Regions from separate parts of the Shewanella sp. BJSY2023SW005 genome, predicted to be linked through region 1. Evidence: riboswitches for the same ligand, from Rfam matches in the RefSeq annotation. Region 1 holds a riboswitch; the other holds the start of a gene.
What was found. A riboswitch is a leader RNA that binds a small molecule or an ion and turns the genes downstream of it on or off. The one in region 1 is predicted to bind cobalamin.

Region 1 (15,880 bases):
CCAGGTGAATACCCGCCACCGGCAGTGCCGACAACAGACTTTGATGGTGGGCTACAGTGCCGTAATAGGTTGCCAGCAACAGCTTGAGCGGCGCCGACTTGAGCACGCCGTAGGCCTGATTGAAGGCCTGCTGCCAGTTGTCATCCAGCTCAAGTGCCAGCGCAGGTTCATCCAATTGCACCCATTCAACGCCCTGGGCGGCAAATCGGGCCAGAATGGCTTGATAACATTCCAGCAGCGCCGGCAGCAGTGTCAAACGGTCGAACTCTGAGCCCACTGTCTTGGACAGATACAGGAAAGTGACCGGCCCCAGCAGTACCGGCTTGGCAGTGTGGCCCAGCGTCTGAGCCTCGGTCACCTCTTCAAACAACTGTTCCCAGGCGATATCGAAGCGTTGATCTTCGCTGAGCTCAGGCACCAGATAATGGTAGTTGGTGTTGAAGTACTTGGTCATTTCAGACGCCGGTGCATGCTTGCCGCTGGGCGCTCGGCCACGGGCAATCCGGAACAGGGTATCGAGATTGACAGCGCCGCCGTCACGGTGACGCTCGGGGATGACCCCCAGAGTCGCACTCAGGGTCAGCACCTGATCATAGTAAGCAAAGTCACCGACCGGCAACTGCGCCACCCCGGCGTCGGCCTGCCACTGCCAGTGGGTACGCCTAAGCTCCCTGGCAACACTCTCTAATTCGGCCACGCTGGACTCACCGCGCCAATATTTCTCCAAAGCAAACTTGAGTTCACGTCGACGTCCGATACGGGGAAAGCCAAGACTATTTAATTGCATAATGTATACCATCCTCTATAAACTGTGCAGCAAGTGACTGGCGACGCCGAAACACAACAAATCAAACCGGGCGTCTGGACGTCTAGAAGTTTATTGTGCTAGTCTCAGCACAGGCAACCGAATTGAATTCAAGGGCAACATGAGCGGCATTCATGTGGAGAGGAAATGATAGAACTGAGACACCTTCGTACTCTGATAGCACTGAAAGAAAGTGGCAGTCTGGCCGGCGCGGCGAAGAAACGTTTTGTCACCCAGTCGGCGCTGTCGCACCAGATTAAAGAGTTGGAGACCCGGATTAACTCCCAGGTATTTGTTCGCAAAAGCAAACCTCTTACCTTCACGCTTGAGGGCAGTCGCCTGCTGACCCTGGCAGAAGAGATACTGCCCCGGGTACAGGAAACCGAATTTGTGCTCAAACGCGGTCTATCTGGAAGCAGCGGTCCCTTGAAGGTGGGTATTGAGTGTCACAGCTGTTTTCGCTGGCTGATGCCTGTAATGGAAGCCTTTCATCAGTCTTATCCGGATGCCAATCTGGATCTCTCCAGCCGCCATCTGTTCGACTCTCTCAATGCGCTGGAAACCGGTGAGCTGGATATAGTGCTGACCTCAGATCCTGTGCCCGGCCATGCCCTTGCCTATCAGCATCTGTTTGATTTTGAAGTGAGACTGGTGATGGCCAAAGATCACCCTCTGGCAGGCAACAGCTATATTTTGCCGCAACAACTGGCCAGGGAACCTATTATCAGTTATCCAGTACCGCTGGAAAGGCTGGATATTTTCCGTCACTTCCTCGAGCCGGCCGGAGTGGTGCCCGGCCCACAAAAACGCTGTGATCTCACCAATGTGTTGCTGCAACGCATCGCCTGTAAAGAAGGGGTTGCGGCCTTGCCCAACTGGTCACTGACCGAAGCCCAGGGCTTGAGCCTGACCTCGGTGAAACTGGGGCAGGAAGGCCTGAAACGGCCGCTGTTCGGTGCCTACCGCCGCGACAGCAGCAATAGAGTGCAGCTGCAAAGGCTGCTGGAATTGATTGCCAAAGAGGGATTACAGCGTCAAGACAGACACTGACTGAGCGGCTGCCACCGCGCCTGAAAGTCGGCGGCAGTCACAAAGCATCTAGAGAGGATTCAGCAACAGACCGCGCTGGGACAATACCCTTCTCAGTACCAGTCCGGGTGAATTGGGATCCCGGGTCTGTCTCAGGTTATGGGCGACCATAAACTCGCTTTGCAGCTCATCATCCAACCCCAGAGATTCAAAAGCTTCCACCGTCAGCGTCTGCTGCTGGGTCTCTATCAGGGTCTTGATAATGCCCAGCGGGAAGCACTGCTCGGCTTCGGCGTTGAGATAGGCAAACGCCGTCAGGGCAATAATCTGACCAAAGACGCTGAACAGTGCCAGAGTCTGCACTTCATCCGCGTCTATCTGTACCCCTTGCATCTGATGCAAGCTGTCCACCGACTCGGTCGCCACAGACTCAGTCAGGCGCCAATAGCCAAGTACCAGTTTACGGTATGGCTGCGGCAATTCATCGAGCCGCTCTTTGAGATAAAAGCTAAAGGCATAACGGTAGATATTGACCTGTCCCAGACGCACCAATGCATCCTTGAGGCTGCGGTTTGGCTGAACGGAAGGAGAGAGCGCGTTATTGCTGCGCCACAGCAGATGAGCTGCCAGAGCGGGATCGGTCGCGACAATATCGATCACATTGCGAATATCGCCATCAGCAATAATGGCCTTCTTAAGCGGGATCAGGATGCCGCGGCGCCCTATCACCTGCTCTTCGTTGGCAATAATGGCACGCACTTGAGTAAAAACCTGCTGCTCAAGATCTGTCATGTGATTCTTTAAACCTGTTGTTATTTATTATGGAGGCACTATTGCCATTTATTATGGCAGAGAATTTACCCATAAAACGCCCACCAGGGTCAAGTTGAATCGATAATTAGCCCAGTTTTTGCCAAATAGAATCAAAAAGTAGCATCAAAAAGCGCCCGCCTCCTGCAGCCTGGTAAAGATGACTTGTGCCAAACGCGAATACCCCTGTTGATTGAGATGCACAGTATCGGACTTGAGCTCGTTTGAACGCAGCAGCTCAGACAGAGTCTGTTCCAGCAAGATGGCGCCGTGCTTGTCGGCCAGTTCGGCATACAAAGGCAGGGGGGACAGCAGCAGGCTCTTTTGCGGCACAGCCAGCAACACTACCGGAATTTGCCGGGCTTTGGCCTCAAGTAACATGGCCTCAATGTTTTGCGCCAATTGCACCTGGCTACGACCGCGGAGAATATCGTTACCGCCTTCGAGCAAAATAAGCAGATCCGGCTTGGTTTCATCCAGCAGTGCCGGCAAACGCTCAAGCCCGGCAGCAGATTGCTCACCGGAAATCCCGGCGTTGATCACCTCACAACGGCACAACTCGGCCAGACGGCTGGGATAATCCTGCCCGGCCTTGGCACCAACGCCTTGGGTCAGGCTGTCACCGAAGGCCAGCAGTTTGCCATTGCTGCCGATATATGCCAGCTTGGGCTCGGAGCAAGCCAGCAAAAGCAGCGACAACAGGGCTATGGCCACGCCTCTCAAACCATATCTAAAATCAGCTTTCATATTTCGACTCTTGCCTCCTTGTCGGTGAGTACTTTCCAACTAAAACAGATAGAAATACGGGCAGAAAAAAGCCGGGAACCCCCGGCTTTCTATGCTATCAGAAGCGATAGCTGACGCTGAATCTCAGCGCACGGCCGCTACCCGAGTAATAACCATCGCCCCAAGTACTGAAATAACCTGAGCTGGCGTATTGCTTGTCAAACAGGTTGTCGACCCTCAGGCTGGCAAGCCAGGCATCACGGCTGTAGTTAAGGGCGATATTCCCCAGCCAATAGCTATCCAGTTTATCGTGCTGGTTGCCATTGTCACCCTCCATATATCTGTCACCCAGATACTGACCCTCGACAAACAGCTGCCAGTGCTGACCAAAGTCCACACTGGTGTAGACACGCCCGGAATGCTCGGCCACCCAGGAGAGAGATTTGCCTTTGTTGGCACCTTCAGTAAATTCGGCATCGATATAGTTGTACTCAAGTCCCAACTGCAGCATTTCATTGAGCTGCCAGTCCCAGTCGAGGCTGGCGCCATAACGGCGGGAAGCATCGGCGTTGACGTTGGCGCCGGGGAAAGCACCGCCGATAGGCATATCGGCGCTGGGGTCAAAGACAATTTCATCTTCCAGCGACAGTCGGTACAGGTTCAGACGCAGACTCTGGTTGCTCAAGGTCCAATCCCAGCCGGCTTCAATGGAACGGCCGGTCTGCGGCTTGAGGCCGACGACTGTTGGCGGCGTATAAGCTTGCTCATCGACCTTGGCGAAACGGAAACTCTCATCACCGCGAAGATAGAATCTGTGGCCTTCCAGCGGCCGATAGTTGAGCCCCAACTCGAGCGCGTGAGCGTCTTCATCCAAATCTATGCCATTGGGGTAAATCTGACCGTCCTTGAGTTCATCCTTGACCTTGGCATAGCGCCCGCCCACCACATAGCTCAGGCTGTTAGTCAGCGGCACATTGGCCTGCAGATAGGTGCTGGTCATGGTTTGGGTGTTACTGCGCTGCATATAACTGAGATCGAACTCAGTTTCACCCCGTTGAATATCGGCGCCTATGACTATGCTCAGCTCACCATTGCGGGTCTGATAACGTCCCAGTGCCTTGGGATTGAATTCCAACAGCGAGCGCTCGTTACGACCTGGGTTGCCATAGCTGACACTGGACACCAAAGTATCACTGTAGTTGAGGTCCGCAGCCAGGGCCCAGTTGGCGTGCACCTGGCGCTGGAGATGAGCACGCCAGGCGGAAGTCATCTCATGGTTGTAATCACCCGGCGTCGATGTCGCCTGGCGTGGATCGGCTTCAAACTGAGCTTGGGTCAGTGAACCTGGAGTCTGGCGCTTGTTATCGTAGTAACTGCCTTCGACAAAGAAGTTGGTCAACTCTGAATCATATTGCAGACGCCCCAGCACAGAACCGGTTTCGTTGGCATTGTTTCTACGGTAGTTGTCGCTCTCGTTGTAAGCAGCTGCCAAATAGTAGCGCCAGTTTTCATTGATGGCGCCGGACAGATCGCCACGGCCTTCGTAGGTATCGAAGCTGCCACCTGAGAGGGTCAGGTTGCCACCGCTGGCACTGGGCGCCTTGGTGATAATATTGATCACTCCTCCGACGGCCTGATCACCATAGAGCACCCCGGCGCTGCCGGAAAGGATCTCTACCCTTTCAATCTGATTGACCGCAATGGCACTCAGGCTGGGGGCTGCAATATCGATATTGTTGAGTCGGCGACCATCTATCAGTATCAGGGTGTTATTCACCGCTTGGCTGGAAGAGAAACCGCGCATCGCCAGCACAGGCCCTGAGTTATTGTCCGATATTTGAATGCCACTGCGGCCACGCAGCAACTCGCTCAGATTACTGGCACCGCTTTGCTGAATATCGGCGGCATCTATGACCACCACATTGGCGGCAATATTGAGCGGCGTGTCATCCTGACGGCCAATGACCACCAGCTGTTCATCCACGGCCTGGGTTGTAGCACTCGCCATGACGGGAACTGAGGTAAATGCACCGCAGAGCAGCGCGAGATGATTTAGTTTGAAACCCATTTTCCTTTGACTCCTGAAAGGGAAACGGGGCAAGAGTGCCACGGCAGGGAGAGCCCCTTGGCTGCCGCATTTCGAGATCTGCCCACCGAAATCATCGAAATACCTCCAGGGCCGGTCTCCGGACTTTGGCTATGCGGTTGACCGCGCAAGACCCGGCTTTTATGACGCCACTTGGGCGCGCCTGTCTCTCACCATTTACCGTTGCGGGGGCAGTGCCGGATTCTCACCGGCTTCCCGATTATCCCCGGTCTTTCATTCCGGGGCACCACGAGAGGTTGACTGAAATACTGTGCTGTCATTCCCGGCCTGACCGAGAGCGGGCATTATAGACGTCTATATGGATGAATGTCTAATTTTGACGACGACTGACCGCCGCAGATTTACCCTGAAAACAAAAAGGGAGCCGAGGCTCCCTTTCCATTATCTTAACCCAGCTCTTTGGGGTTACTGCCAAAGCGGTTGTCACCCACTTCGCTGTCCTGGCAGTAGAAGACCAGCAACACTATCCAACCTATGATAGGGATAAATGCCAACAACTGCCACCAACCACTGCGGTCAGTGTCGTGCAGACGACGCGCGGCAACCGCAATAGAGGGCAACAACAGGCCCAAAGAATAAATCAGCCCCAGCACTGTGGTACCCAGCGCATAGTCAATAGCACTGACAACCAGGCTGAAAATGATATAGAACAGAGTGAACATCCAGTATTCTGTCCGACGGGCCCGACCGGTAAAGTCGGCGTATTTTTTGATGGCTCCGATGAAATGTTCCATGTTTTCTCCCAATAACAGATCCAAGATCCGATAACGCCGCACCAATTATTGAATGGCTTAAGGCGACCAAAGTTTCATCAGAGTTTCTTACTCCCTGAAACAGCAAACAATTTTAACATACCTGAATGAACTGCAAAGTGACAGAAAAGAGATTTACCTTCCATCCGCCACAAAATCAGAGATATCTCACCCAGTCAGTCGTCATTGGTTTACAAATATCGCCATATCCATAGATAGCCAGCCGGCGCTTTTTCATCTTATCTGCTCAGCGTAAAACCACGGCTGGCGGCCAGCACCTGGATATCGGTTTCAATCTGTGCCAGCTGTGTCTGACGCTTTCGACCGATTGCCCCTGAGTTAAACTTGGATGCCAGGCTGCCAAGAATATAGCGCCAATGCAGCGCTTGTTTTTTACGCTGTTTACGGCTCAAAGGATTCAGTGGCGGCTGCGCTGCGAGCGCTTTGAGCAAGGTTGCAGTAGCGCCGCGCCAAACATCGGGCAGCGATTCCAGGTTATTCAAAAGCCAGCCAAGACATACCAAGCGACTCAATTCGGTGTGGATAAATCCGTTGTCACCCAAAGGCATTTGCCGCCCCAATAACAAGGCATGGAATTGCCCCTGAATTTCCGTGCTCCAAGGTTTGCGTTGCAGCTTGGCCAGGTGCTGGGAGAAGACCATCTTCGCCAGTTCATGCTCAGCAAACAGGCTGCGAATGCCATCGAGCAGTGCCAGGGTAAACTCAGGGTAGCGGCGGCCGAGCGCCAATTGCAGTGAAAGTTCGAGGCCAGAGACGCCCTCGCCTTTACTTGGCGGCTCCCACTTGAGGCACACAGGCACAAACCAGGCAAGAAAACGCACCTGCCATTCAGGTCTGGCGGCGATATAGCCAAGGGCCTGCCGTCCCAAATAGCTACTGGCCGGGCTGGCCCGGTTGGCTTCAAGCAATGCCAGTAACTCGGCGGGGTTATCGGCCTCCAGTAACTGCTCAACTATTGGCGACAACCGCTCCCGAGCCCGAAGAAAGCGCAAACACTGGACCGTTTTACCCACAAACTTTCCGCCAATGGCCAGCGGCAATAGCGCGATTAGAATCCCCCACAGCTCGAGCCAGGTATTTTGCTGTTCTCGATAGTACTGGATATCGGTGCGCACTATGCCGGGCTCCTCAGGCAAATGCCAAAGGATCACGGCTTCACCGACGCTTCTCGAATCGCAAAGCAGGCCTGGGGGATCCCAGATCTGATACTCACTGCCGTTCGGCAACTGATAATACAGCAGACAATCCCACTCATAACGGCCAAGACCCCAGCGCCCAGGGGACACGTAGTGTTGCTCACGCCGGGCAATATAACCTTGGGTCTCGACGCCTCGTTCGAGCAGGATATTCACTTCATACCAGGATTGGACACTCTCTTTGACAAAATAGAGCCCTAGAGCCGAGAACAGCCCGCCGGCAAGCGCAAAAAGGCCGATAATTATCAGATCTTCCCAGATTGCCCGTATCTTTCCCACCGGGTCCCCTTTGATTCAATCCTTTAAGGCCGCGGATTGTAGCAGATTTCAGCAATCAGTTGAGGAACACTTCACAGTTTGCCATCCGGTTCTGCGCGCGCCAAAGAGTCATGCTATGCTCGGGCAAATTGCTAAAGGAGTAACAGCATGAAACGCCCTATCATTCTCGACTGCGATCCCGGCCATGATGATGCCATCGCCTTGATCCTGGCCCTGGCCAACCCTGAGCTGGATCTGCTGGCCGTGACCACCAGCGCCGGTAACCAAACCCAGGAAAAAACACTCAACAACGCCATGCGAGTGCTTACTCTGCTGGGCAGAACCGATATTCCTGTGGCCAGCGGCGCCCCCAAGCCATTGGCAAGAGAGCTGATCATTGCCGACAGTGTTCACGGTGAATCCGGGCTCGATGGCCCAGAACTGCCGGATCCCGCCTTTGAACCTCAGCCGATGATGGCCTGGGAACTGATGGCAGAAAAAATCCGCCAAAGCAGCCAGCCGGTGACTCTGGTGCCCACGGGCCCCTTGACCAATATCGCTATTTTCCTGAGCGCCTATCCCGAACTCAAGTCCCGTATCGAGCAGATAGTGCTGATGGGTGGCGCCGCCGGTGTCGGTAACTGGACCCCTGCCGCCGAATTCAACATTTTTGTTGATCCTGAAGCGGCCGACATAGTGTTCAAGTCAGGGATCCCCATCGTCATGGCCGGTCTGGACGTGACCCATGAGGCGCAGATCATGGAAGAGGATGTAGCCCGTTTCCGCGCGATTCCCAACAAGGTTGCCAAGTGTGTTGCCGATCTGCTGGAATTCTTTGTTATCTACCACAAGGATCCCAAGTGGGGCTTTGATGGCGCGCCGCTGCATGACCCCTGCACCATAGCCTGGCTGCTCAAGCCTGAGTTGTTCATCGGCTTGGACTGCCATGTTGCCATCGAAACCCAGAGCGAGCTGACTGTAGGGATGACGGTTGTCGACCGCTATCACTTAACCGGCAAGCCCGCCAACGCCAAGGTGCTGATGCATCTGGATCGTGAAGGCTTTGTGGATCTGCTGGTTGAAAGCCTCTACGCCTATCAGGATTAATACATGAGTAGACTAGTGATAATCGGCAGTGCCAATGCCGATCATGTGATGGAATTCAGTCACTTGCCCGAGCCAGGGCAAACACTGATGAGCCGCAGCTACCGTTTGGAACACGGTGGCAAAGGCGCCAATCAGGCAGTTGCCGTCGCCAGACTGGTGCAACCTGGCACCCGAGTGGACTTTATCTGCCATCTTGGGGACGACGCCATTGCCGATACCATGATCAAGAGTTGGTTGGACGATGGCATTCATCCTCAGGGCTTGAAGAAAGTGCCGGAAATGGCAACCGGCAGCGCAATGATTTTCATCGGCGATGGCGGTGAAAACTGTATTGGGGTGGCCGCCGGCGCCAACGCCAGCCTGGAGCCAGCCGATGTCCACTGTCATCAAGAGCTATTCGAAGGCGCCAGTTACCTGCTGGCACAGCTGGAAACGCCGTTGGAATCGGTCAAAGCCGCGCTGCAACTGGCCAAGCAACAAGACACAGTGACAATTCTCAACCCGGCCCCCGCCAGCACGCTGGCTGACGATGTGCTGGCCTTGGTGGATATCATCACTCCCAACGAAACTGAGGCAGAAGCCCTTACCGGTATCAAGGTGGAAGATGAAGCCGGCGCAGCCAAAGCCGCAGCCGCTCTGCAAGCCAAAGGGGTTGGCGCCGTGGTGATCACCCTCGGCAGCCGCGGCGCCTATGTGCGTCACCCAGAGTTTGAGGGCCTGGTGCCTAGCTACCCGGTCAAGGTACTTGATACTGTGGCCGCTGGAGACACCTTCAACGGTGCCCTGATGGTGGCCTTAAGTGAGGGACTGGCCATGGAACAAGCGGTGGATTTTGCCAATAAGGCCGCCTCCATAGCCGTGACCCGTCATGGCGCCCAGCGCGGTATTCCCTACCGCCGCGAGCTGTAATCACGCCGTTACCGCCACAAAAACGGGAGTCATAGACTCCCGTTTTTTATGCTGGCTGCCAGTCAAATTATTCGCCTGGATTGGCCTCTCTGTGGGCCTGAAGCTTGGTGGCAAACTCCTGCTGCAGCAGCTCCATCTTAGGCAGCAGCCCCTGGCTCAGTGATTGAGTCACCATCATGGATTCCTGCATCACGGCCGGCATCTTGGCGACCATGGAGCGCCCAGTATCACTGGCATAAAACGCCAGCATATCGGCAATTTCCTTGTCGCTGTAATGCTTGACATAAATATCGGTCAACGGCTGCTTCAGCTTGTCCCAGCCCAGCTCCTGCTTGAAGATCTGCGTACTCTTGCGGGCAAACTCTTCAAATAAAGGCTTTTCACTCTCCTTGATATTGAACTGTTGTTGCATGCCCAAAATCATCATTTCCATCTGGGTATAAGCCGTGTCCATCATGGAGTCCATCTGCATTTCCAGCAGTAACTGCTCCACCTGAGCCCGGCGATCGCTGTCATCGGCCAACGCCAAAGGGCTGCTGAGCAATATGCCGCCCAGAACAAGAGATGACAAAAAACCAGGACCTTTCATGAGTGCCTCCGTGGCAAGTATTGATTCGGCTGTCAGTCTATCACAGCCCAAGCGACTGTCAGCTGCTCCAACCTCAGCTGACAGTTAAAATTCTGAGATTAATTCTCATTTAAGGGAAATGCCGTTATGATTGACCCAGGCGGGAGCCTGCGGGGCTCTCGTGCTGTCGAGAGAAATATCGACCCTAAAACCAGAAAAGGAATTGAAAATGAATAAGTTAACCAAGAGACTCGCGGGTATTGCCCTGTTGGGAGCCGGCGCCGTTATCAGCAGCACTGCCAGCGCCGACGAATGCAGCCTGACCATCACAGCCAACGATGCGATGCAATTTGATACCAAGGAATTAAGCGTTCCCGCCAGTTGCAAGACGGTAGAACTGACATTGACTCATTCCGGCACCCTGCCAGTGACAGCCATGGGCCATAACTGGGTTCTGAGCAAGAGCGCCGACATGCAGGGCATTGCTACTGATGGTATGGCAGCCGGCGCCGATGCCGCCTATGTCAAAGACGGTGACGAGCGGGTGATTGCCCACACTCCTCTGGTTGGTGGTGGCGAATCTGTCAGCATCAGCTTCAGCACCGAAGGCATGACACCGGAAGAAAGCTACAACTTCTTCTGCTCCTTCCCCGGCCACTGGGCCGTGATGCAAGGCAGCTTCAGCATCAAAGGCTAAGCCTGCACGCTTTGGGCCCGAATGAGGGCCCAAAGAAACATCTCCTTTCCCCTTCGCAAGACCCAATAGCCGCCTTTTCGCCAAATGAGTCAGGGAACCCGGTGACAACTTGCCTGTCTTGGCCTTATGGATGAAATCACCTATCAATATCGGCTTGCTTTCCAGCCATGGCCTATCACCTGCGGTGAGCGTTCGCACAGGCAGCCCTGCGACTAGGGCAAATGTTGCGAAGCGACAAGTTCATTAGCACGAACCAGGGATGGCGAGCTGGCCGTTAATTGCTCACTTGCCACTAAACAGGATTATGGTTATTTGTCGACTTTCTGCGGATGACAGACAAAGCGCCGCTGGGTAGAGTAGGAATCAAGGCTTGAGCCTGTTTCGGCCAGGCACTATTTGAAGGAGAGAGCTTATGTTGGGCGAAAACCATGCGCTAATCCTGGAGTTTCCGGAGCACAAACAGAAAATCCATCAACTCAAGGAAAACGATCCTCACTTTCGCGAGCTGGCAGCCGAGTATCACGACCTCGACCATGAGATCCGTGGATTGGAAGAAAACTGTGTCCCCACAGCAGAAGAACGTTTCAACCAGTTGAAACTGCGCCGCGCCGAACTCAAGTCCTGGCTCTATCAGCAGTTACTGCGCTGATACCCCCAAATACAGAGGCCCCGGCAGCTTAAACCGCAGGGGCCCATGATCAAATCCTGATTAGCTCGATTCCGAGCCGGATCTTAAAGCCTATCCAGATGCAGGGCGTTGGCAAACTCCTGCAATTCACTGGCTTTAACCCCTTCCCCCGAGAGAGTGAACATGGCATTGCCATTGACTATCACAGTCAGCTCTGCCTCACCGGATTCAGTATTCAGCATGGCGTTATGCCCCTGAACCTTGACCAGCTTGCCGCCGCTCATGGCTATCATAGATGGATTGGTCAGCATGGCCATAACAGACTGCAATAAGGGGGAGTCGAGCACCAGCTCTATCTCCAGTTGCGCACTGTCTTCTTTGTAGTAGTGGCGGCTGGCATTTATGCCCCCGCCCAACATCATGCCACCTGTATCGCTTGAAGGGTCATCGGCTTGCCAACCCGGCAATGGCTCGGGAAATACCCCTACGACTTCTCCGGCCCGCTGCTGCCGGATAAGGGTTGAGGCATAATCCAGTTGTGAACTGGCCTGGCTCAATTCACCCTTGCGGTAATGTTGTAACCCGGCCTCAATGGCTTCGGCTACGGCAGGATCTTCGGCAGCCTGCAGCGGCGCTGCCAATGCCAATGAGGCAACAAGTAATAGATTTGAAGGTTTCATTATCTTTCCCTGATAAAAAAGTCCGCGAATAGCATAGCCGCAAGCTGAGTTCTGCGCCAGCTATCCGTTACCTGACTCTTGCTGTAGCTCGGCGGCAAGCTTCCGAAGCAGTGTAACATCTGGCTCAAACGTCAGTACCTGTTCGGCTCTGGCCAGCGCCAGCTCGGAGTGTTTGCGACACACCTCGCTAAACTCCGCCCGGTTGGACAAGGCTTGAAAGGCTTTTTGCAGCCGAATGTGAATCTCCACCAGCGCCGCACCATCCCGGGCTATCGGCATAAAGAAGTCATCGAACAGCTCTTCAAGACGTATCGGCAGCATCCAAACTCTGGGATAGGGAATAGCCTCTGGCGCCGGCAGATTCTGCTCATCGGTCACCTGCCATTTGGCTATCAATCTGACTCCGCGACCAATCACATCTATCGCTGTGCCAGGATCATTCACCGCCGCCGACAAGGCCCTCGATGCCACTTCGGCCAATACCGACAACCCAAAGCGAGGGTCTTGATCGAAAGAACGTTCATTGGCCACGGTAAAAGCCTTGTGCAGTGGCTGCAATTGAGCATCATCGACACCGCCATCCTCAGCCTGAAAACTCAGCCACAGCAGGGGCCGTCCCTGATGGACAAAGGCACCTGGCAATGACGTGATATAGGCTTCGGCGCCGTAATCTTCGGCCCATTGATTGATGCTGCCGAGATCCACATGCTGCACATAGCCTGTGTCGGCCGGATAGAGAGCTAAAGCCCCTTTGGGAATATCCTCCTCTGATGCCAGGCGCCGCCCGTCCAGCCAAGGATGCTCACAGCGCCGCTGGATAGCCGCTCCGGCCGCCTTTTCAATCCTGTCTGTGGTTTCCCCTACCCGGCCTAGCTTGGACAAATGATTGATCCACACCAGAATGGTGGCCACTATCAATACCACCACGGCCACAGTCACCAGAAACAGTACCACCCGCCCCTCTTCGCCATAAACACCGGTACTGAGGGCGATAATGCCCACTATGCTGAAAACAAAGGAGCCGACAAAGGTAGCCAGCGCCTGCTGGGCAGTGGAGTCTTCCATCAACAGCTTGGTGGCTCTGGGGGAAATATTGCTGGTGGCTGCGCCATAGGCGGAAATCATCACACTCAGGGAAAAGGTGGTCACGGCCAACATGCTGGAGGCGAGGATATTGAGCAGCTTGTCCACCGCATCTGCACCTATCATGCCCGACAGCGAAGGGGGAATAACCCCCTGCACCACTATCGCCAGCAATGCGGTAACCACGGCAAGAATCGCAAACAGCACAGTGCGCATCCAGAGTTTTCGGCTCAATTGCAACAGCCGCCAGCCCCATTTACTCAGCATAATCCCACTCCTTTGATGACTCTCTCCCTGGCCAGAATAGCAGCCTTTTGTTCTTTGGACAGGCAGATCAAGCTGTTAGACTTGGGAAGGTGCCAACAAGTCCTATAGTGCAAGCCAGAGCGTCACCAGGAACTATTAGCACCTTCCCTTAAGCTTCTACCCTGCGGCCAGGATAATAATGAAAGTCGATCTCAACCTGCTTCCGGTATTGGAAGTCCTGCTGGAAGAACAAAGCGTTACCGGCGCGGCCAGGCGGTTGCACCTGAGTCAATCGGCCGTCAGCAAGCAGCTTAACCGCCTGCGGGAGTTGTTCAATGACCCGCTGTTTGAACGCAGCGCCTTCGGCCTCAAGCCCACTCCCAGAGCGCTGGCTCTGGGGCCAGAGCTGCAGCAATGGCTCAGGTTGGCCGAGCGGCTGACGCTACCGGACGAGTTTGACCCTGCCGCCAGTGAACGTCAGTTTCGTATGCACTTGGTGGAAACCGCCTACTCCCTCACTCTGCCGCATTTTATGCCTTCCTTGCTGCGCCAGGCTCCCGGGCTGGATATCAATTGCAAGACCTGGTACCCGGGCACCATGGAGCAGCTGCTGCGCTGCGAGCTGGACTTTGCCATAGGCTGCCGCGAGTGGGATCCGCGCTCGCTGATGCATATCAACAGCCTGCCGGATGAACTCGAGTATCTGGAGCTGACTCGCGACAAACCCATCTGCCTGCTGCCGCCGGATCATCCTGCGCTCGAGGGCGACTGGAACCTGGAGCGTTTTCTCAGCTTCGAGCATCTGCAGGTAGCCTTTGGCGGAATCGAACATTGGTTGTTGGACGATGTGTTGGCGCTGAAGCACAAGACCCGGCGGATCCGCGCCAATATCACCGACTTTCCCACTGCGCTGGAGCTGTGTCGCCACAGCGAGTTAATCCTCTGCGCGCCTGCCAAATATGCGGCCCAGGCGCTGCAACATGTTGAGTTGGCGACGCTGGAAGTGCCGATAGATCTGGTGCCCGGTGCGTACGTGTTGTTGTGGCACAAGCACTTCAATCAAGACCCGGCCCACAAATGGCTGAGGCAGATGATTGCCGACACAGTAATCCCGGCCAATCAGCAATGAGGCGTCGCCAGAATTCACCTTATAAAACAACGCTCTGGTTTGCAGGTCAATACAGTAACGGTTCAATTAAGCGCCTGAATACTTGAGCGCATCAATCAGTAATCTAAAGGCGGCCGAGTGCTGACGCCCACTCGGAAAATAGAGGTGATAACCGGCAAACCGCGGGCACCAATCTTCCAACACCGGGAGCAGTTCACCGGCCGTTATCGCCGGTGCCAACGCATCCTCAGGTTGAAAACAGAGCCCGGCACCGGCTATTGCCGCCTTGGTCACCAAATCCGGTTCATTGCAGATAAGCTGGCCGCTTACCCGCACATTCAGCTCGCGGCCCTCTTTGGCAAACTCCCACACATACAAGCCGCCCGAAGTAGGAAGACGCAGATTAATGCAGTTATGCCCGGTCAAGTCCTGGGGGATATCCGGCTTTGCATGGCGGCAAAAGTAATCCGGCGAACCCGCCACCAGCATACGCAGATCCGGGCTGATACGCACGGCAACCATGTCTTTGGCCACCTGCTCGCCCAATCGTACCCCGGCATCAAAACCTTGAGCGGCCAAATCAAGTAGTTGTTGATCCACAGAAACCTCGATTTGTAGCTGTGGATGCTGCGCCAGTAAGCGATTAACCACCGGCAGCAATATCGACTCGGCGGCAAACTTGGTGGCGGTAAGCCGAATGTGGCCGCTGATCTCTTGCCTGAAACTGTTGAGTCGCTCCAACTGCTCGGCTATCTGACCAAAGGCAGGCCTTAGGGTCTGCAGCAACTGCTGCCCAGCCTCAGTGGCAGCCACGCTGCGGGTGGTTCGATTCAACAGTTGTACATTGAGGCGCTGCTCCAGGCGCCTTATGGTATGGCTGACAGAGGATTGTGATGTCCCCAACCTGGCCGCGGCGCGAGTAAAGCTGCCCTCTTCAACAACCGCCTGAAAAACCCATAAGTCCCCCAGCTCTTCCCGTCTCATATATGAATCTCAAATATAAAGCCAATACTGACATATCATTTAAATTACATAATCTGCGCGACTAAGATCGAATGCAAGTCCTCATCTACACAGGAACAGATCATGAAAATCATCAAAAATGCCGCCAGCCAATCCCTTCAAGGCCCGGAAGCCACCTTCTCCGGTC
Region 2 (15,880 bases), on a different contig from region 1:
GGCACGCAGCCATTGAACCTTTTCGGCAAATTGGTAAGGCAGTTGCTGCATACCGGCCATCTTGGTCCAGATAAAGGGCACTATCTCGTCCTTGAATGCACTCTGGCAGGCGCCGTTACCGTCAGTATCCACATAAGCGGTGCCGACAACTGTGTCGCCATTGTCATCCATATCCCAGACATAGCTGGAGTTGGTGCCTGACTGTCCCGAGCCACCGCAGCTGTTACCGTTGAGATCCCCAAGCGAGGTCAGCTTGTCGCTGCGCAGATCCCAGATGGCGGCATTGCTGATGCCGTTGCCACTGAAGTCCGCCATGACACCGGCCTTGGTAGCGTTTTTGTTCATGGTGGCGTGTCCGGCAACCACGGCATTACCGGCCGGGTGCAGCTCGAACAGGGCTTTCTTGGTGCTGTCATAGAGGAAAGGCGTAGTGCCGGTTATCCCCATGGCACGTTTGCCGTTCTTGGCATGATCCAGCACAAAGGCGCTTACCAGCGGGGTATATTGGATGCCATCGCTATAGCCGTTGAAATAGATATCGGCCTGTTTGGTCACCCCGGCTTCGGCAATGATAGGAGTGAAATCACAGGCTCTATCGCTGGCCGGATTGCTGCTTTCATTGCTGTTCCAGTATTCGGCCTCTGACAAGAGGGCGGTTTGTCGGGTAGGATAACCACCGGCCTTGATGGTCTCCATGTAGAGCACATAGCGGCCGCCGGGAGTCAATCCATTGATGGTGAACTTGCCATCCGGGCCTACAAGCCCTTGAGTCAGGTTGCCGGACTGTTGAGTGACCACATCGTACAGTGGGTTATCCAGGTTACGGGCCACCATGTTCATGCCCGAATAATCCACTCCTTCCTTGGTGTACAAGGTACCGGAAATCGAGCCGTAGCCAGAACGATATTCCGCTGTGGGGTAGAGATCGGACAGGTTGACTATATCGTCGCGCACATTGACCGTTGATTGCTCGGCGCCCTGAATCCCCAACACATTGATGAAGGGGAACATGGTTTCAATAGTGTCCGGCGCTATCTGGCTGGCGCTGGTGTATTGATTGGTGATGGCGCAGCCCGGTACCCCGTCATATTGCGGGCTGTAAGAGGCCGACATATAGCTGAGATGACCATTGGCCTGGGAGTGCGACATGTTGAGGGCGTGGCCGAATTCATGGGTAAATACCCCGGCAATCATTTCGCCTTCTGTGTCATCTATACCCACGTACCAGCCGTTCATCAAGGCAGTGGCCTCGAGGATTTCACCGGTTTCTTCATCGGCCCACTCGGGGAAGGCTATCCCCAGGACCTGGCTGCGTGGTACGCCGAAATATTGTTCCAGTATCTGGCCGTCGGTGTCATAGTTGACCCAGAAACCATAGCCGTTTACGGCGGAATAGATCTGGTCGACATTGGTTTGATTGACGTCCTGGATGCCGATTTGCTGTTCAATGGTGCCCTGCACCGACATCTCAAAGGTGGAGGTTTCCACCGCTGACCATTCGCCCACGGCCTTGGCGGTAATGGCATTGGCCTGAGCTATGCTGAGGAAGGTGTAATCCCTGTCCAGCACTGTACCTGCCGGGATAACAGTGCCGTCCGGCAGTGTTATGTCGAGATTGAACATCTGCCCCTTTTCCAGAATGGTGAAGGTTTGTACGTTAACCCCATCCTTGTTTTTAATCACAGGACCGCCGTCGGTATAGACGGGAATCGCCCCCTTGGAAGTATCCCACTTATAGGGCTGCATTGTGGGTTCGTGAATATACAGCGGGCCACCGGCCAGCGCGGCAGAGGAGACTGAGCCCAACAGCAAGGCCGTGGCAATTCTTGAAAGCTTCATTATTTGGCCTCCTGTACCAGTTTGCCAACCAGAGACATAAATGCGGCGGCATCCACAGCGCCGGCCGTGGTGATAAGGCTCTGCTCTTCAGGGCTGAGCGACTGGGTGTTCATGCCATCAAACAGGCCTATGTTGCCCAGTTGATTGCTGACTTTGCCGTTTTGCACAATGAATTTGCCTTGTTCCAACCCTACGGTAGAAGTCAGGCCTGCACCGAGATCCGGATTCATAAAGGCCACTACCTGCTCGCCAACCGACCAGCGGGCGAAGCCTTCGGGGGATACGCCCAGGTAGACTTTGCCGTTACCCATGGAACGGGGCTTGAGCAAACCAAACTGGCGGAAGGTATATTCGCTGCCTGCCTTATGTTTGTTCTTGGCATCCATACCTACCCGAATAGTGATCTGGGTATAGGGGCGTTTGCGCTCATCAAAGCCATCGGTCACAGACACCACTTGGCCCGAGACTATGCTGGACGCCTGACTGGTCAATTGACTGAGATTTTGTTTGAGATGTTTTTGGGCCACGGCTGCCGGTGTCAGCAGCAAACTGGCTGAGACGAGACATAGCGCCGATAGACGCTGGAACCACTGGGATCTTGTCACTGTAATACCTCCTGTATGATTGGGATAAATTCAGCTTTCGATCATCGACCCATACTTCCTTGGCCGAATATTGACCGAGCACCTACTTAAGCACGCCGACTCAATGGGAGGCACGGCAAATGATGTAGCGTTTTGTAGCGTTTTTGTTAAACACACACGGTTTGTCTCAATCTTGTGTTAGGTGAGGGCGATGGCGGAGAGACAAGAGGGAATAGATTGGCTTTCAACACACCTTTGGTTATCTTTTGCTCAGCGTGAGCTGTTTGCCATGCTGAATATCAGTTAATAACAGGGAGAGTGCTGATGAGCTGTAACTTTTGTGGTGGGCGTTTGAATAACGGAATGTTACGTAAGCAGGAGCCGGGAAGCGGTCGGAAGTTTAAGTCGTGTCCCAACTGTTCAACGACTCATGGTGAGGAACATATATTTCATCCCTATCCCACTGATTTTGGTAATACGCCGGCACGAGTGACAGCGGCCAATCCGGACGGGCATCAAAGTTATTGCAGAAATTGCCGGGCGCTTGATACGGGTATTGCTTCAGAGAACTATCAAAAATGGAAGGTGCGAACAAGTCCCATGTGTGCTCTGCGTCGGCTTACAGGCCTGGATGCAAGGCGTGGTTCGCAGCAAATGGCCCTAGTCCTTTGCAAGAAGCACAACACAGCAGACAGGTCTGTAAGCCACGCCCTTCGGGGCTTTCACAGCAACCGGCTCTCTGCGTTATCCGACTTCAACATGCCCCGGCATGCCTTCAGTCAGATGCCTTGAGCGCCAATTGCTGTGTAAGCCAGAGTGCCACGAGGACCTATTCGCACCTTCCTAAGCGTTGCAGCGAACTGAGCTGATGGCACAGCCAATTTGTCAGCCTAATACCTGATGAATGACAGAACATGACATCGGCCCTCAAAGCCAAATGAGTCAGGCCTTGAGGGCGCACAAGATTAAACAGACTTGTTCATTTGGGCTTTGGCGGCTTCAACCTTGGAGAAATCCAGTCCCAGTTCTTCCACGGCTTCTTTGATCAGTGCCGGGTTCTGCATCACTTGCATCATCAACCCCTGCAGCTTTTCCGGCGGTAATCCCAACTGCCCCAGAGTACCCATGGCCATCAGGGGATTTTCGGTCAGGCTCTGGAACAGACTGTTTATTTGTTCATCGCTGATATTGTGCTCTTTCAGCAGGGCAATAATAGGATTCATAAGCTCCTCATTGGTTTGAAACATTCAATTTGCGCTGATTTTAACAGAAGAAACAGACCCGAATAGGTATTTCCTTACTAGTGAAAGAAAATGAAGCAGGATATCGATTACATCAGCCCTAGTCATAGTGGCAATTGGTGGCTAACCAATTGCCTATATTGCAAATATTAAGCAGTTCCACTCGATAGCCGACGAGTACCTTTGGCAGCTTATAACGCCTCAGCTAATCGAATCAGATTGTCATTGTCTATGTTCATCGACAGAGAGGTTATTGCCGCCCGACTCTGCTCCGTGTCACCAAGCTTGATGAGCAGTGATTGGACTATGCTGGCACGTGCGGTTAACTGATCAACGGTCAGGTTCGGATAAGTGCTATTGGCTATCAATAATGCGTGGATTGTCAATGTCTGGCTTTCCAGCTTGTCTGCATCGCGGATAGTTTGTCGATTATTGGCGTAATCGCTATAAAAATCAGTGACCTCGTAGAGGGCAGACTCCACTTTTTCTGAGGCAGGGCGTTCAGTTCCGTAATCGACTGAAGTCAGTGCACCATTGGCGTCGAATACGGCCGTAAAAGAGTTACTTTCTCCAACATGGTTTTGGTAGGGCAAAATGCCTACGTGGCCGAATTCAGGCGCATTAATAAAACCGCTGAATACCATCGTCAGGTTGTTTTGTTTCTTAGCAGTGTCTTGTCGCACTAATAGTAGTTTACGGGTTCCGAACGTTGTGTAATACAACCCCGGATAATCCTCTTCTGCTTTTAAGGTGCTCTCTTTCGCTAATCCGACATCAGTCAGTTTTTCAAGTGATAGTCCAAATAGGTATCTATTGGCCATAGTTATCGCCACGTCATTTCTTAACTCGGTATCCTGGGATATTACCCAAGGCAAAAAATCATCACTAACAAGAGGCAATAGATAAGGCTGATTTTGGGGGATTGATGCTGTATCTATGGTGTATTCGCGTTGCACTGAGATTTCTTTCTGGAATGTATCGAATTCAAGAGTCGCCATGGATACGGCTTTCTGTGCGCTGAGTACCGCAGCTTCTTCTGCAGAGGTATTCCCTTTTTTTGCGGCCAGGAGCTTCTGCTTTTTCTTCAGCTCTCCTTGTTTATTTGTCACTGTAGCTTTCAGGTTATCGATAACCACGGATACCAAGGGTTGATGCAAAAGTTTTGGAATACAAGCTGCTTTGGGAGGCGTAACGCCTTGCCCCTGATTTTTTTTATCGCTTGGAGGGAGAGAAGCTGAACCAATCGATATAGGAATTCCCTGTGAAATGGCGGCAATGTTGGCTACGGTTTTTATCGCCGCCATGCCCAACTCTATGGATTTGTCGTCAGCATGGGTGGAAAAGGATTTAAGCAAACCATTGGGATGCATCACCACGTTCATGCCCCAGGCTTTGGAAAAAGCATGTAACTCTGAAGGGTTAATCACGAATACTTTGGTTAGATCAGGATGCCCTGTTTGTTTGACTGTTGCGGTAGTGTTGAAATCAAACTCCAGGGTATCATTGACCACACGACAAAAGACCAATTTATGAGTTAGCGTTACTGTTTGCGATGAAGCCGGCAAATGGTAAACCAAACCTTGCTTGGCCGATGTTGCACCGGGATCGTCATTGCTTTTAATGACCGTTGTGGTGAGTGTACTGGTACATCCAGATAGGCAAAGCAAGGCTGCGGCCAAATGCACTGTTCGCATAGTGAATTCCTTTTCAATGAAGTGATGGAGACAACCTCATTAAAAGTAATCCCAGTTTCAGGTTCTTGCAAAAAGCACCAGCTTACGGGCGAAGATGAGATACAGTAAGTGTTTGATGAGTATGGCTGTTATCAAAAATGTGGAACGGTCTTGAATTCAGGGACCCTCACCCGAAAAGGCGAGAGCCCCTGAACAGCTCAGTTGTTCGCTTAAGAGCCTCTTTTACTCAGGATCATAATCCAACACCGGGGCCAGCCATTTTTCGGCTTCGGCCACTGTCATCCCTTTGCGGTGGGCGTAGTCTTCTACCTGATCTCGGCCTATGTTGCTTACCCCAAAATAGCGTGATTGCGGGTGCGCAAAGTACCAGCCGCTGACCGCCGCCGTGGGGTACATGGCAAAGCTCTCGGTGATCTTAAGGTCGATACACTCGTCTGGCTTAAGAAGCTGCCAAAGCAGGCCTTTTTCCGTGTGGTCCGGGCAGGCAGGGTAGCCGGGAGCCGGGCGTATGCCCTTGTACTTTTCACGAATAAGCGCCTCGTTATCCAGGTTTTCTTCGCTGGCATAACCCCAGAATTCCTTACGCACCCGCTCGTGCATCCGCTCGGCGAAGGCTTCGGCCAGGCGGTCGGCCAGACACTTGAGCATGATGGCGCTGTAGTCATCGTGGGCCGCCTCGAAACGGGCAATATGGGCATCGATGCCATGGCCGGCGGTGACCGCAAATCCCCCCATATAGTCGGCCACGCCGCTCTCTTTGGGAGCAACAAAGTCAGAGAGACAGAAGTTGTGGTTGCCCACCCGCTCCAGCTGCATCCGTAGATGATGGGTGGTCAACAACACTTGGCTGCGAGAGTCATCTGTGTAGATCTCGATATCATCGAAGTTGACGCTGTTGGCGGGAAAGAGGCCGATAACGCCCTTGGCGGTGAGCCACTTCTCTTGGATGATTTGCTCCAGCATCGCCTTGCCGTCGGCATAGACTTTACGGGCCTCAGTACCGACGACTTCGTCATCCAGTATTTGCGGGAAATGACCGTGCAACTCCCAGGCGCGGAAAAACGGCGTCCAGTCGATGCGATCGAGCAAGTCCTCCAGCGGATAGTCGTCAAACACCTGGATCCCCGGGGTGTTGGGCTTCACTGCTTGGTAGTTGGCCCAGTCGTGGCTGCAGCGGTTATCCCGTGCGACCTGCAAGGGCACTATCTGCTTGCGCTTGGTCTGCGACAGGCGCTTTTGGCGCATCAGTTCATATTCGCGATAGGTTTCGTCTATGGTGGCCTGGCGGGTTTCATTGTTGATGAGCTTGCTGACCATGGGCACGGCGCGCGAGGCATCGGCAATATAGATGGCGCCATGGGGATAATGAGGCGCTATCTTCACTGCGGTATGGATCTTGGAGCAGGTGGCACCACCGATAATCGCCGGCAGGGTCAGACCTTCGCGCTCGAAGGTTTTAACGTTGTGCACCATCTCATCCAGGCTCGGGGTAATGAGCCCGGACATGCCTATGATGTCGACCTTCTCGGCCTTGGCGACTTCGATGATTTTCTCCACCGGCACCATGACACCGAGATCTATCACTTCGTAGCCGTTACAGGCCAGCACCACCCCGACTATGTTCTTGCCTATGTCATGAACATCGCCCTTGACCGTGACCATCAGCACCTTACCGTTGCTCTGGCCTTCAACTTTTTCGGCTTCGATATAGGGGTTGAGATAGGCGACCGCTTTTTTCATCACCCGGGCGGACTTGACCACTTGCGGCAGAAACATCTTACCGGCGCCAAAGAGATCGCCCACCACGTTCATGCCGTCCATCAGCGGGCCTTCAATCACATCCAGCGGCCGCTTGGCCTGCAGGCGCGCTTCTTCGGTGTCGGCGTCTATGTATTCGGTGATCCCTTTCACCAGCGCGTGTTCCAGGCGTTTGTTGACCGGCAACTTGCGCCATTCGAGATCTTCTTTCTTGCCTGCGCCGCCCGGGCCACCGCGATACTTCTCGGCGACTTCGAGCAACTGCTCTGTGTTACTGGAGTCGGCAACCGGGCAGGGCAGGTTGAGCACCACGGCCTCTACCTTCTGCTTAAGCTCAGGGTCGATATCGTCATAGATGGCCAACTGACCGGCGTTGACTATGCCCATATCCATCCCCGCCTTGATGGCGTGATAGAGGAACACGGCATGAATGGCTTCCCGCACCGGGTTGTTGCCGCGGAAGGAGAAAGAAACGTTGGACACCCCGCCGGAAATCATCGCATGGGGCAGGTTGGCCTTGATATCTTCAATGGCGCCGACAAAGTCCACCGCATAGTTATCGTGCTCCTCTATGCCGGTGGCGATGGCGAAGATATTGGGGTCGAAGATAATATCTTCCGGCGGGAAGCCCACCTTATCCAGCAGCACCCGGTAGGCGCGGGTACAGATTTCGGTTTTGCGCTCCCGGGTGTCGGCCTGGCCTTGTTCATCGAAGGCCATGATGATGGCGGCGGCGCCGTAGCGCTTCACCAGTTTGGCCTGTTCAATAAACTTGGCCTCGCCCTCTTTGAGGGAGATGGAGTTGACTATTCCCTTGCCCTGAATGCACTTGAGCCCGGCCTCAATCACCTCCCACTTGGAGGAGTCGATCATCACAGGCACCTTGCTGATATCAGGCTCTGAGGCGATAAGGTTGAGGAATTTCTGCATCATCTCGACCCCGTCGAGCATGCCCTCATCCATGTTGATATCTATGATCTGGGCGCCGTTTTCCACCTGGTCACGGGCCACCTCCAGCGCGGTTTCGTACTGGCCTTCTTTGATTAACTTGAGAAACCTGGCCGAGCCGGTGACATTGGTGCGTTCGCCCACATTCACAAACAGGCTGCTTGCATCTATGGTCAGGGGTTCCAGTCCGGAGAGGCGACATGCCACCGGCAGCTCAGGCAGCGGCCTTGGTGCATGAAGGCTAACGGCTTCAGAAATCGCCTTGATATGCGCAGGCGTGGTGCCGCAGCAGCCGCCGACAATATTGAGCAGCCCCTCTTCGGCCCAGGGGCCTATCACGCTTGCCATCTCCGCCGGAGTCTCGTCATAGCCGCCGAATTCATTGGGCAGACCGGCATTGGGGTGCGCCGAGACAAAGCACTCGCTGATACGGGAAAGCTCCTCGACATATGGCCGCAGTTCTTTCGGGCCCAGGGCGCAGTTGAGGCCTATGCTCAGCGGCTTTATATGTCTGAGAGAATGGTAAAAGGCCTCTGTGGTTTGCCCTGTCAGGGTGCGGCCCGAGGCATCGGTAATGGTGCCGGAAATCATCACCGGCAACCTTTGGTCCAGTTTCTCGAACACATTTTCGATGGCAAACAGCGCCGCCTTGGCATTGAGGGTATCGAAGATGGTTTCCACCAGAATGATGTCGGCGCCACCGGCGATCAGCGCCTCGGTGGATTCGCTGTAGGCCAACACAAGATCGTCGAAATGTATGTTGCGAAAGCCGGGGTCATTCACATCCGGGCTGATGGAACAGGTGCGGTTGGTGGGGCCTAGCACCCCGGCCACATAGCGGGGAATACCGCTGGCGGCGGCCACTTCATCGGCCACTTCTCGGGCGATTCTGGCGCCTTGGTAATTGATCTCCGCCGCCAGGCTCTGCATCTCATAGTCGGCCATGGCAATGGTGGTGGCGTTGAAGGTGTTGGTTTCTATGATGTCGGCACCGGCCAGCAGGTATTCCCTGTGAATGGTCTTGATGATCTCGCTCTGGGTCAGTATCAGCAGATCATTGTTGCCTTTGACATCGCAATGCCAATCTTTGAAGCGCTCGCCGCGGTAATCGGCTTCTTCCAGCTTGTAGTCCTGGATCATGGTGCCCATGGCGCCATCTAAAATCAGGATCCGCTCTTTGAGGGTCTGTTTGAGCTTGCGCTCTGTCTGGCTTGGGGAGTGCTGGGAAGTCGCCATAGGGTTACCTTTCATACCTGTCTTATTGCTGTTTTACATTCGCGGCGCTTGGCATCCGCGACATCATCTCTGCCGACCTGACGCCCGGGGCACTATCTGGCATGATAGCCAAAGGCGTGTGTGGGCGCGGAAAAAGTTATTTTGGACATTTATACGTATAGACGTCCATAATATACGGATTCCGGCGGCCTGCGGCAAGGTTAAATTGGCCCGGTAACCACCGGACTCTGACGGGAGAAGTGTGTGGCTGAACATAGGCAACTGAATATCTATCTGCTGCGGCACGGCGAATGTGAAGGCGGCGAGATTATCCGCGGCCGCAGTGATGTGGCCCTGAGCGATGAGGGCAAAGCGCAGATGTGGCGCAGCTGGCGGGCTATCAGTAGTGCGCTGGAGCAGTTGCCGAGCCAGCCCGAACGCCTGACGCTGCTGAGTTCTCCGGCCCTGCGTTGCCAGGCTTTTGCCACCGAGCTCAAGGCCGATATGCCTGACTATTTCCCGGCGCCGCTGCAGCAGCATGACTGGCTCTGGGAGCTGGACTTCGGTGACTGGGACGGCATGAAGGTGGCGAGTGTCTATCAGCAGCATAGCGAGGCGGCCGAAGCCTTCTGGCGTGACCCTGTGGCCAATACTCCGCCGGGCGGGGAATCGCTGCCAGCCTTTCGTAGCCGGGTGTTGGATGGCTGGCAGACTATGGTGCAGCGCTGGCTTGCGAGAGAGGTTAGTTCTTCCGAAGGCTCTGTTTCAGGAGATTCTGCTTCTTCAGCAAGCGCCGATGCAGCGCTGATCCTGACTCACAGCGGGGTTATCCGGCTGCTGTTGTCCGAGATTTTGCTGCCGGGGCAAATGCCGCCTGCGGCAGTGTTCAACGCCTTGGAGCTACCTTATGCGGCCTGGGTCAGAATAACCCTCTATGCCAGCCGTGATGCCAGCGGTGAAAGTGACCAAGAATGGCAGTGTTTCAGCAAGCTCCACTGGCCGCAATAGTGCGGAGCAAGCATCCGGTGGTGATTGTGCTGCGCTATTGCGCCAGGCAATTGTGCCGAGCGATAAAACCGGGATAATAACCCCAAATGGCCGCCAAGTGCGGCAGCAGCCAGGGTGTTGGCACCTTTGCAGGTGAACCAACCCAGGGAACCGGGAAAGCCCGGACTGTGCCCGCAACTGTGAGTCGCCGTTGGCGACGAGTCAGGAGACCTGCCCAGGCTGATAAACCAAACCAGAAACCCGGGCGGGTAAACCGGGGGAGCGAATAGATGATTCTTCCACTGCAGCCTGAGCCTTCTGCCGGTCACAGGCTCAATGTCGGGGGGCGGTTATGAGCCTGGCACTCAAGGTGCAACAGCTTAGCTGGCTTCCCGGTGGTCACAGCGTATTGGCCGATGTGGGTTTTGAGCTGCCAAGTGGCAAGATGCTCGGGCTCATAGGCCCCAATGGTGCCGGTAAGTCGAGCCTGCTGCGCTGCCTCTATCGTTATATCCGCCCGGACAGCGGTCAGATCCAGCTGTTTGGGCAGGATATCAATAGTTTGTCAGCCAAAGCTTTCGCCAAAGAGGTGGCCGTGGTGCTGCAGGATACCCCGGCCCAACTGGCACTGGATCTGACTCAATTAGTGGCCATGGGACTGACTCCCCACAAGGGGTTGTTTGATATGCCATCGGCGGCCGACAAGGCCCAGGTGCAGGCGGCATTGGCGCAGGTCGGGTTGCAGCACAAGGCCGCTGAGCCTTTCGCGCAGCTTTCCGGCGGAGAGAAGCAAAGGGCCTTGATTGCCCGCGCCATAGTGCAGCGCCCCAAGCTTTTGATCCTGGACGAGCCCACCAATCATCTGGATATCCGCTATCAGATCCAGATCCTCGAGCTGGTGCGCAGTCTGGGAGTCACGGTGATCGCCTCGATTCACGATCTCAATCTGGCCTCGGCCCTGTGTGACGAACTCTTGCTGCTGGATAACGGCCGCCGTATTGCCCACGGCTCGCCCCAGAGCGTATTGACCGAAGACAGAATTGCCGGTGTCTTCGGTGTCTGCTGCCAGGTGGGGACGCATCCGCAGTTAGGAAGGCCGCTGATCCACTACTTTTACGGCTATCAGTCGCCAGAGCCTGGTCACGGCAAGGCTCACGGCGCTGCGATAGTCGAGCCAATGGCAGGGCCTGCCTCGGCCGAAACCTGTGTTGCCCACAAGGAAACTGACCGGCGCCCAGGCTCGGTGGGAGGTGGCGCATGACTACTTCCATGGTCGCACCGGGGCGCTCGCTTATCGGCTGGTTTCTCAAGCCCTTGCCCAGACTTTACTGGTGCTGGCTGCTGTTGCTGCTCGGCACTGTGTTGACACCCTTGGCCGCCGCCGGTTTTGGCGCCGCAGATATCAGTCTCTTCGATGTGGCAAGAGTGATTGGCAAACACCTGCTGGGCGTGGGTGAGCCGTCCGCTATCAGCGAGCGTATCGTCTGGGATCTGCGCCTGCCGCGTATCTTGCTGGCCTTTATCGCCGGCAGCGGTCTGGCATTGTCGGGTTATGTATTGCAGGCGGTGACCCGCAACCCGCTGGCCGATCCTTACCTGTTCGGTATCAGCTCGGGCGCCAGCTTCGGCGCGGTGGTCTCGGTCGCCCTAGCGACCGGCCTTGGCCTGAGTTCGGCCATCTCCGGGATATCGCTGCCGCTGGGAGCCTTTATCGGTGCCAGTTTGGCCGTGCTCATGGTACTGCTGCTCGCGGGCAGGAATATCGGCAACCAGATAGAGAGAATGTTGCTCTCCGGGGTCGCCATCTCCTTTATGTTCAGCGCCCTCACCAGCTTGATCTTGTATTTTTCCACCCCGCAGGCCACCACCTCCTTGCTGTTTTGGAGCCTGGGCAGTTTTGCCCGTGCCAGTTGGGATGGGCTTGGACTGCCCACTCTGGTGGTGCTGGCGGCCTTGCTGGTGATCCTGGCCTTCAAGCGCCAGGTACTGGCGATGCTTGCCGGTGATGAAACCGCCCACACTCTGGGAATCAGGGTGCAAAGGCTCAGGGTTTCCATGCTGCTGTTATGCTCGCTTATTACCGCCACTTTGGTGGCCCACTGCGGCGGAATTGGTTTTGTGGGGCTGATGGTGCCTCATATTGTCAGGTTGTTGCTGCCGGGGCAGCACCCCATGGTGCTGACGGCACTGGCGGGCGGCCTGTTTATGGTTTGGGTCGATGTGCTGGCTCGCAGCATACTGCCCACCCAAGAGCTGCCGGTGGGGGTGATCACCTCGGCCATCGGCAGTCTGTTTTTCCTGATAGTGCTGCGTAAACGCGGCCAATAACGATAAGAGAGGGAAGGATGTACCAGGTTGCAGCAATCAATCACGCGCTGGATGACGCGATTCAGGCCCGCATAGACAACAAGACCAAACCCCTGGGCGCTTTGGGTGAGTTGGAGGCTTTGGCGCTGCAATTGGGGCGCATTCAGCTCGGTTCCGCCACTGATGAGTTGGTCATCCGCCGCCCCGTGATGCTGGTGTTTGCCGCCGACCATGGTATTGCCGCGGCCGGGGTGTCGATTGCTCCCAGCGAGGTGACCACCCAAATGGTGCTCAACTTTGTTGCCGGCGGCGCTGCCATCAATGTGTTTTGTCGCCAGACCGGCTTCGAGCTGGAGGTGATTGACTGCGGCATTCTCAGCCGCTTGGGGATCCCCGAGGTTACAGAGCAGCGTCTGGGCGCCGGTACCGGGCCTATCCACAAACGCGCCGCCATGACTCTGGGCGCTGTGCATCAAGGGTTTGCCATGGCGCGCACCTTGGTAAAACGCCATATCGATGCCGGCAGCAACCTGCTGGCGCTGGGGGAGATGGGAATAGGCAACACCTCTTCTGCCGCCGCCGTGATGGCTGCCCTGACCGGTCTGCCTGTGAGTGAATGTGTTGGCCGCGGCACCGGCATAGATGCCGCGACGCTTAAGCGCAAATGCCTGCTGATAGAGCAGGCACTGCTGCTGCACCACTGCGAGCTGACCGAGCCGCTCAGTATCCTCGCCTGCCTCGGAGGCTTTGAAATAGTGCAGATGACAGGAGCCATGTTGGCGGCGGCCGAATTTGGCGTGCCCGTGCTGGTGGACGGTTTTATCGCGTCGACAGCGGCGCTGGCGGCTGTGCGTTTGGCGCCGGGGGTGAGGGATTATCTTATTTTTGCCCATGAGTCTGAAGAGCGCGGCCACAAGTTGCTGCTCGAGGCCATGTCCGCCAAGCCTTTGCTGCGGCTTGGGCTCAGGTTGGGCGAAGGCTCGGGCGCGGCGCTGGCGCTGCCTTTGGTGCAGGCGGCGGCCAACTTCTACAACCAGATGGCCAGCTTTGGTGAAGCCGGGGTCGACAAGGTGGTAGAGCCTGCCACCCAAGAGGTGCTCTGATGGGATTCTGGCTCGGGCAGCTGCGGCTATTTTTGATCGCAATAGGTTTTTTCACCCGTATTCCTGTGCCCAGCGCCCTGACGGTGGACAGCGACAGCCTCAACAAGGCCAGCCGCTACTTTGGCCTAGTGGGCGTGGTGGTGGGCTTGATCTCCGCCTTGGTGTTGTTGCTGGCCGCCGGGATATTGCCAAGCTCTATCGCCATAGTGCTGGCGATGATTAGCAGTGTGCTGGTTACCGGCGGTTTTCATGAAGATGGCCTGGCCGATACCGCCGATGGTTTCGGCGGCGGTTGGCGGGTAGAAGACAAACTGAAAATCATGAAAGATAGCCGCCTTGGCAGCTATGGCGCCTTGGCATTGGTGTTGGTGTTGCTGCTCAAGTACCAGTTACTGCTGGAGTTGGCACTTTACGACATCAACCAGGCGGCGCTGGCCCTGGTATTGGCGCACTGTGTCAGCCGGGTGACGGCGGCCAGCATTATCTTCAGCGAAACCTATGTTCGCGACGAGGGCAAGAGCAAACCTCTGGCGCAGCAGCAGGGGCTCAATGAGTTGGGTATTTTGCTGCTGACTGGAATTGTGCTGACGGCAGTGCTGTCCACCACGCTGCTGTTCTGGCTACTGCCGACCATGTTGTTACTGCGTTGGGCCCTGGTGTTTTGGTTCCGGCGCCAGATTGGCGGTTACACCGGCGATACCCTGGGAGCGGCGCAGCAGGTGAGTGAGCTGGCGGTTTATATGCTGTTGCTGGCATTGGGGGGCAGCCCTGCATGATCCATCTAATTCTGGGCGGTGCCCGCAGCGGCAAGAGTGGTTACGCCGAGCGGCAACTGGCCGACTTGTGCCCGGCCAATGTCCGCCCCTGGTATCTGGCAACGGCCGAGTCCGCCGATGAGGAGATGGCCCGGCGTATCGCCCACCATCAAACTGCGCGCCAAGGCGGCAGCCTCGAATGGCTGTTGGCCGAGGTGCCGCTCGATTTGGCCAAGGCGCTTGTGCAGCGCTCAGGCTCTGGAGCGCCGGTATTGGTAGACTGCCTGACGCTTTGGCTCAGTAATCAGCTCTGCTTTGGTGCCGATATGGCTAGCGAACGCGCGGCCTTGCTGCAGGCGGTAGCCGAGTTTGACGGCGATCTGCTGCTGGTGAGCAACGAAGTCGGCTCCGGCATAGTGCCGCTTGGGGAGCTGAGTCGGCGTTTTGTCGATGAGGCCGGTTGGCTCAATCAGGCGCTGGCTGCCAAGGCTGACAGAGTCACTCTGGTGGTCGCCGGTTTACCGCTGGCGTTAAAGCCTGTGAACTCTGATAGCAGTGGCTCCCTGGGCTTGAGCGCTTCGGGTACAAGCCCGGATCAGCGGGGCAAGGCATGAGTAACCCAGTACCCCATAATGGCGCAGAACTTAAAGCTGAATTTTCGGCTCTGGCCCGGCTTGGTCGCAGCCTTATGGTGCAGGGCACCACTTCGGATGCCGGTAAGAGCACCTTGGTAGCCGGACTCTGCCGGGTGTTTCATCGTCATGGTCAGCGAGTGTCGCCATTCAAGCCGCAAAATATGGCACTCAACAGCGCCGTCACCCGGGATGGCGGTGAAATTGGCCGGGCCCAGGCGCTGCAGGCGGTGGCCGCCGGTCTTGAGCCGAGAATCGACTTCAACCCGGTATTGCTTAAACCCAGCTCGGATACCAAGGCGCAGGTGATTATTCAGGGCAAGGCGCTGACCAGCCTGGAAGCGGCCGCCTTTTTCGGCCCCGAGAGTCGTGACTATAAAGCCGCTGCCATGCAGGCGGTGTTGGCATCCTGGCACAGGTTGCAGCAGGAGTTTGACTGGCTGCTGGTAGAAGGCGCCGGTAGCCCGGCAGAAATCAACTTGCGCCAGGGCGATATTGCCAATATGGGCTTTGCCGAAGCGGTGGACTGCCCGGTGATCCTCATCGCCGATATCGACAAGGGCGGGGTATTTGCCCACCTGGTCGGTACCTTGGCCCTGCTGTCCGAGAGTGAGCAGGCGCGGGTAAAAGGCTTTGTGATCAATCGTTTCCGCGGTGATATCTCATTGCTGCAGTCCGGGCTGGATTGGCTCGAGGCTCACACCGGCAAGTCGGTATTGGGCGTATTGCCTTACCTCGATGCCCTGCATCTGGACGCCGAAGATGCACTGGTGCAGCCCACTGCTCAGTCTCAGGGGGGGACTACCGAGCAGCCGAC

Region 2: another riboswitch for cobalamin. It lies ahead of ACMHXI_RS20360 (ABC transporter ATP-binding protein); the one in region 1 lies ahead of ACMHXI_RS14110 (TonB-dependent receptor).

What each region holds. Positions count from the first base shown of each region.
Region 1 covers NZ_JBKORJ010000047.1:16,793-32,672, reverse strand. The annotation lists gene metE (5-methyltetrahydropteroyltriglutamate--homocysteine S-methyltransferase) at 1-787, opposite strand, end outside; gene ACMHXI_RS14125 (LysR family transcriptional regulator) at 953-1,855, shown strand; gene ACMHXI_RS14120 (HDOD domain-containing protein) at 1,904-2,626, opposite strand; gene ACMHXI_RS14115 (GDSL-type esterase/lipase family protein) at 2,771-3,391, opposite strand; gene ACMHXI_RS14110 (TonB-dependent receptor) at 3,489-5,438, opposite strand; cobalamin riboswitch at 5,530-5,723, opposite strand; gene ACMHXI_RS14105 (DUF805 domain-containing protein) at 5,864-6,211, opposite strand; gene ACMHXI_RS14100 (hypothetical protein) at 6,469-7,725, opposite strand; gene rihA (pyrimidine-specific ribonucleoside hydrolase RihA) at 7,873-8,811, shown strand; gene rbsK (ribokinase) at 8,815-9,720, shown strand; gene ACMHXI_RS14085 (DUF2059 domain-containing protein) at 9,788-10,309, opposite strand; gene azu (azurin) at 10,518-10,985, shown strand; gene ACMHXI_RS14075 (YdcH family protein) at 11,398-11,634, shown strand; gene ACMHXI_RS14070 (hypothetical protein) at 11,718-12,293, opposite strand; gene ACMHXI_RS14065 (DUF2254 domain-containing protein) at 12,354-13,643, opposite strand; gene ACMHXI_RS14060 (LysR family transcriptional regulator) at 13,816-14,751, shown strand; gene ACMHXI_RS14055 (LysR family transcriptional regulator) at 14,818-15,714, opposite strand; gene ACMHXI_RS14050 (cupin domain-containing protein) at 15,817-15,880, shown strand, end outside.
Region 2 covers NZ_JBKORJ010000064.1:5,056-20,935, reverse strand. The annotation lists gene ACMHXI_RS20390 (hypothetical protein) at 1-1,839, opposite strand, end outside; gene ACMHXI_RS20385 (hypothetical protein) at 1,839-2,444, opposite strand; gene ACMHXI_RS20380 (DUF2999 family protein) at 3,389-3,646, opposite strand; gene ACMHXI_RS20375 (hypothetical protein) at 3,856-5,358, opposite strand; gene metH (methionine synthase) at 5,581-9,300, opposite strand; gene ACMHXI_RS20365 (histidine phosphatase family protein) at 9,544-10,287, shown strand; cobalamin riboswitch at 10,383-10,520, shown strand; gene ACMHXI_RS20360 (ABC transporter ATP-binding protein) at 10,619-11,527, shown strand; gene ACMHXI_RS20355 (FecCD family ABC transporter permease) at 11,524-12,594, shown strand; gene cobT (nicotinate-nucleotide--dimethylbenzimidazole phosphoribosyltransferase) at 12,612-13,676, shown strand; gene ACMHXI_RS20345 (adenosylcobinamide-GDP ribazoletransferase) at 13,676-14,452, shown strand; gene cobU (bifunctional adenosylcobinamide kinase/adenosylcobinamide-phosphate guanylyltransferase) at 14,449-15,045, shown strand; gene ACMHXI_RS20335 (cobyric acid synthase) at 15,120-15,880, shown strand, end outside.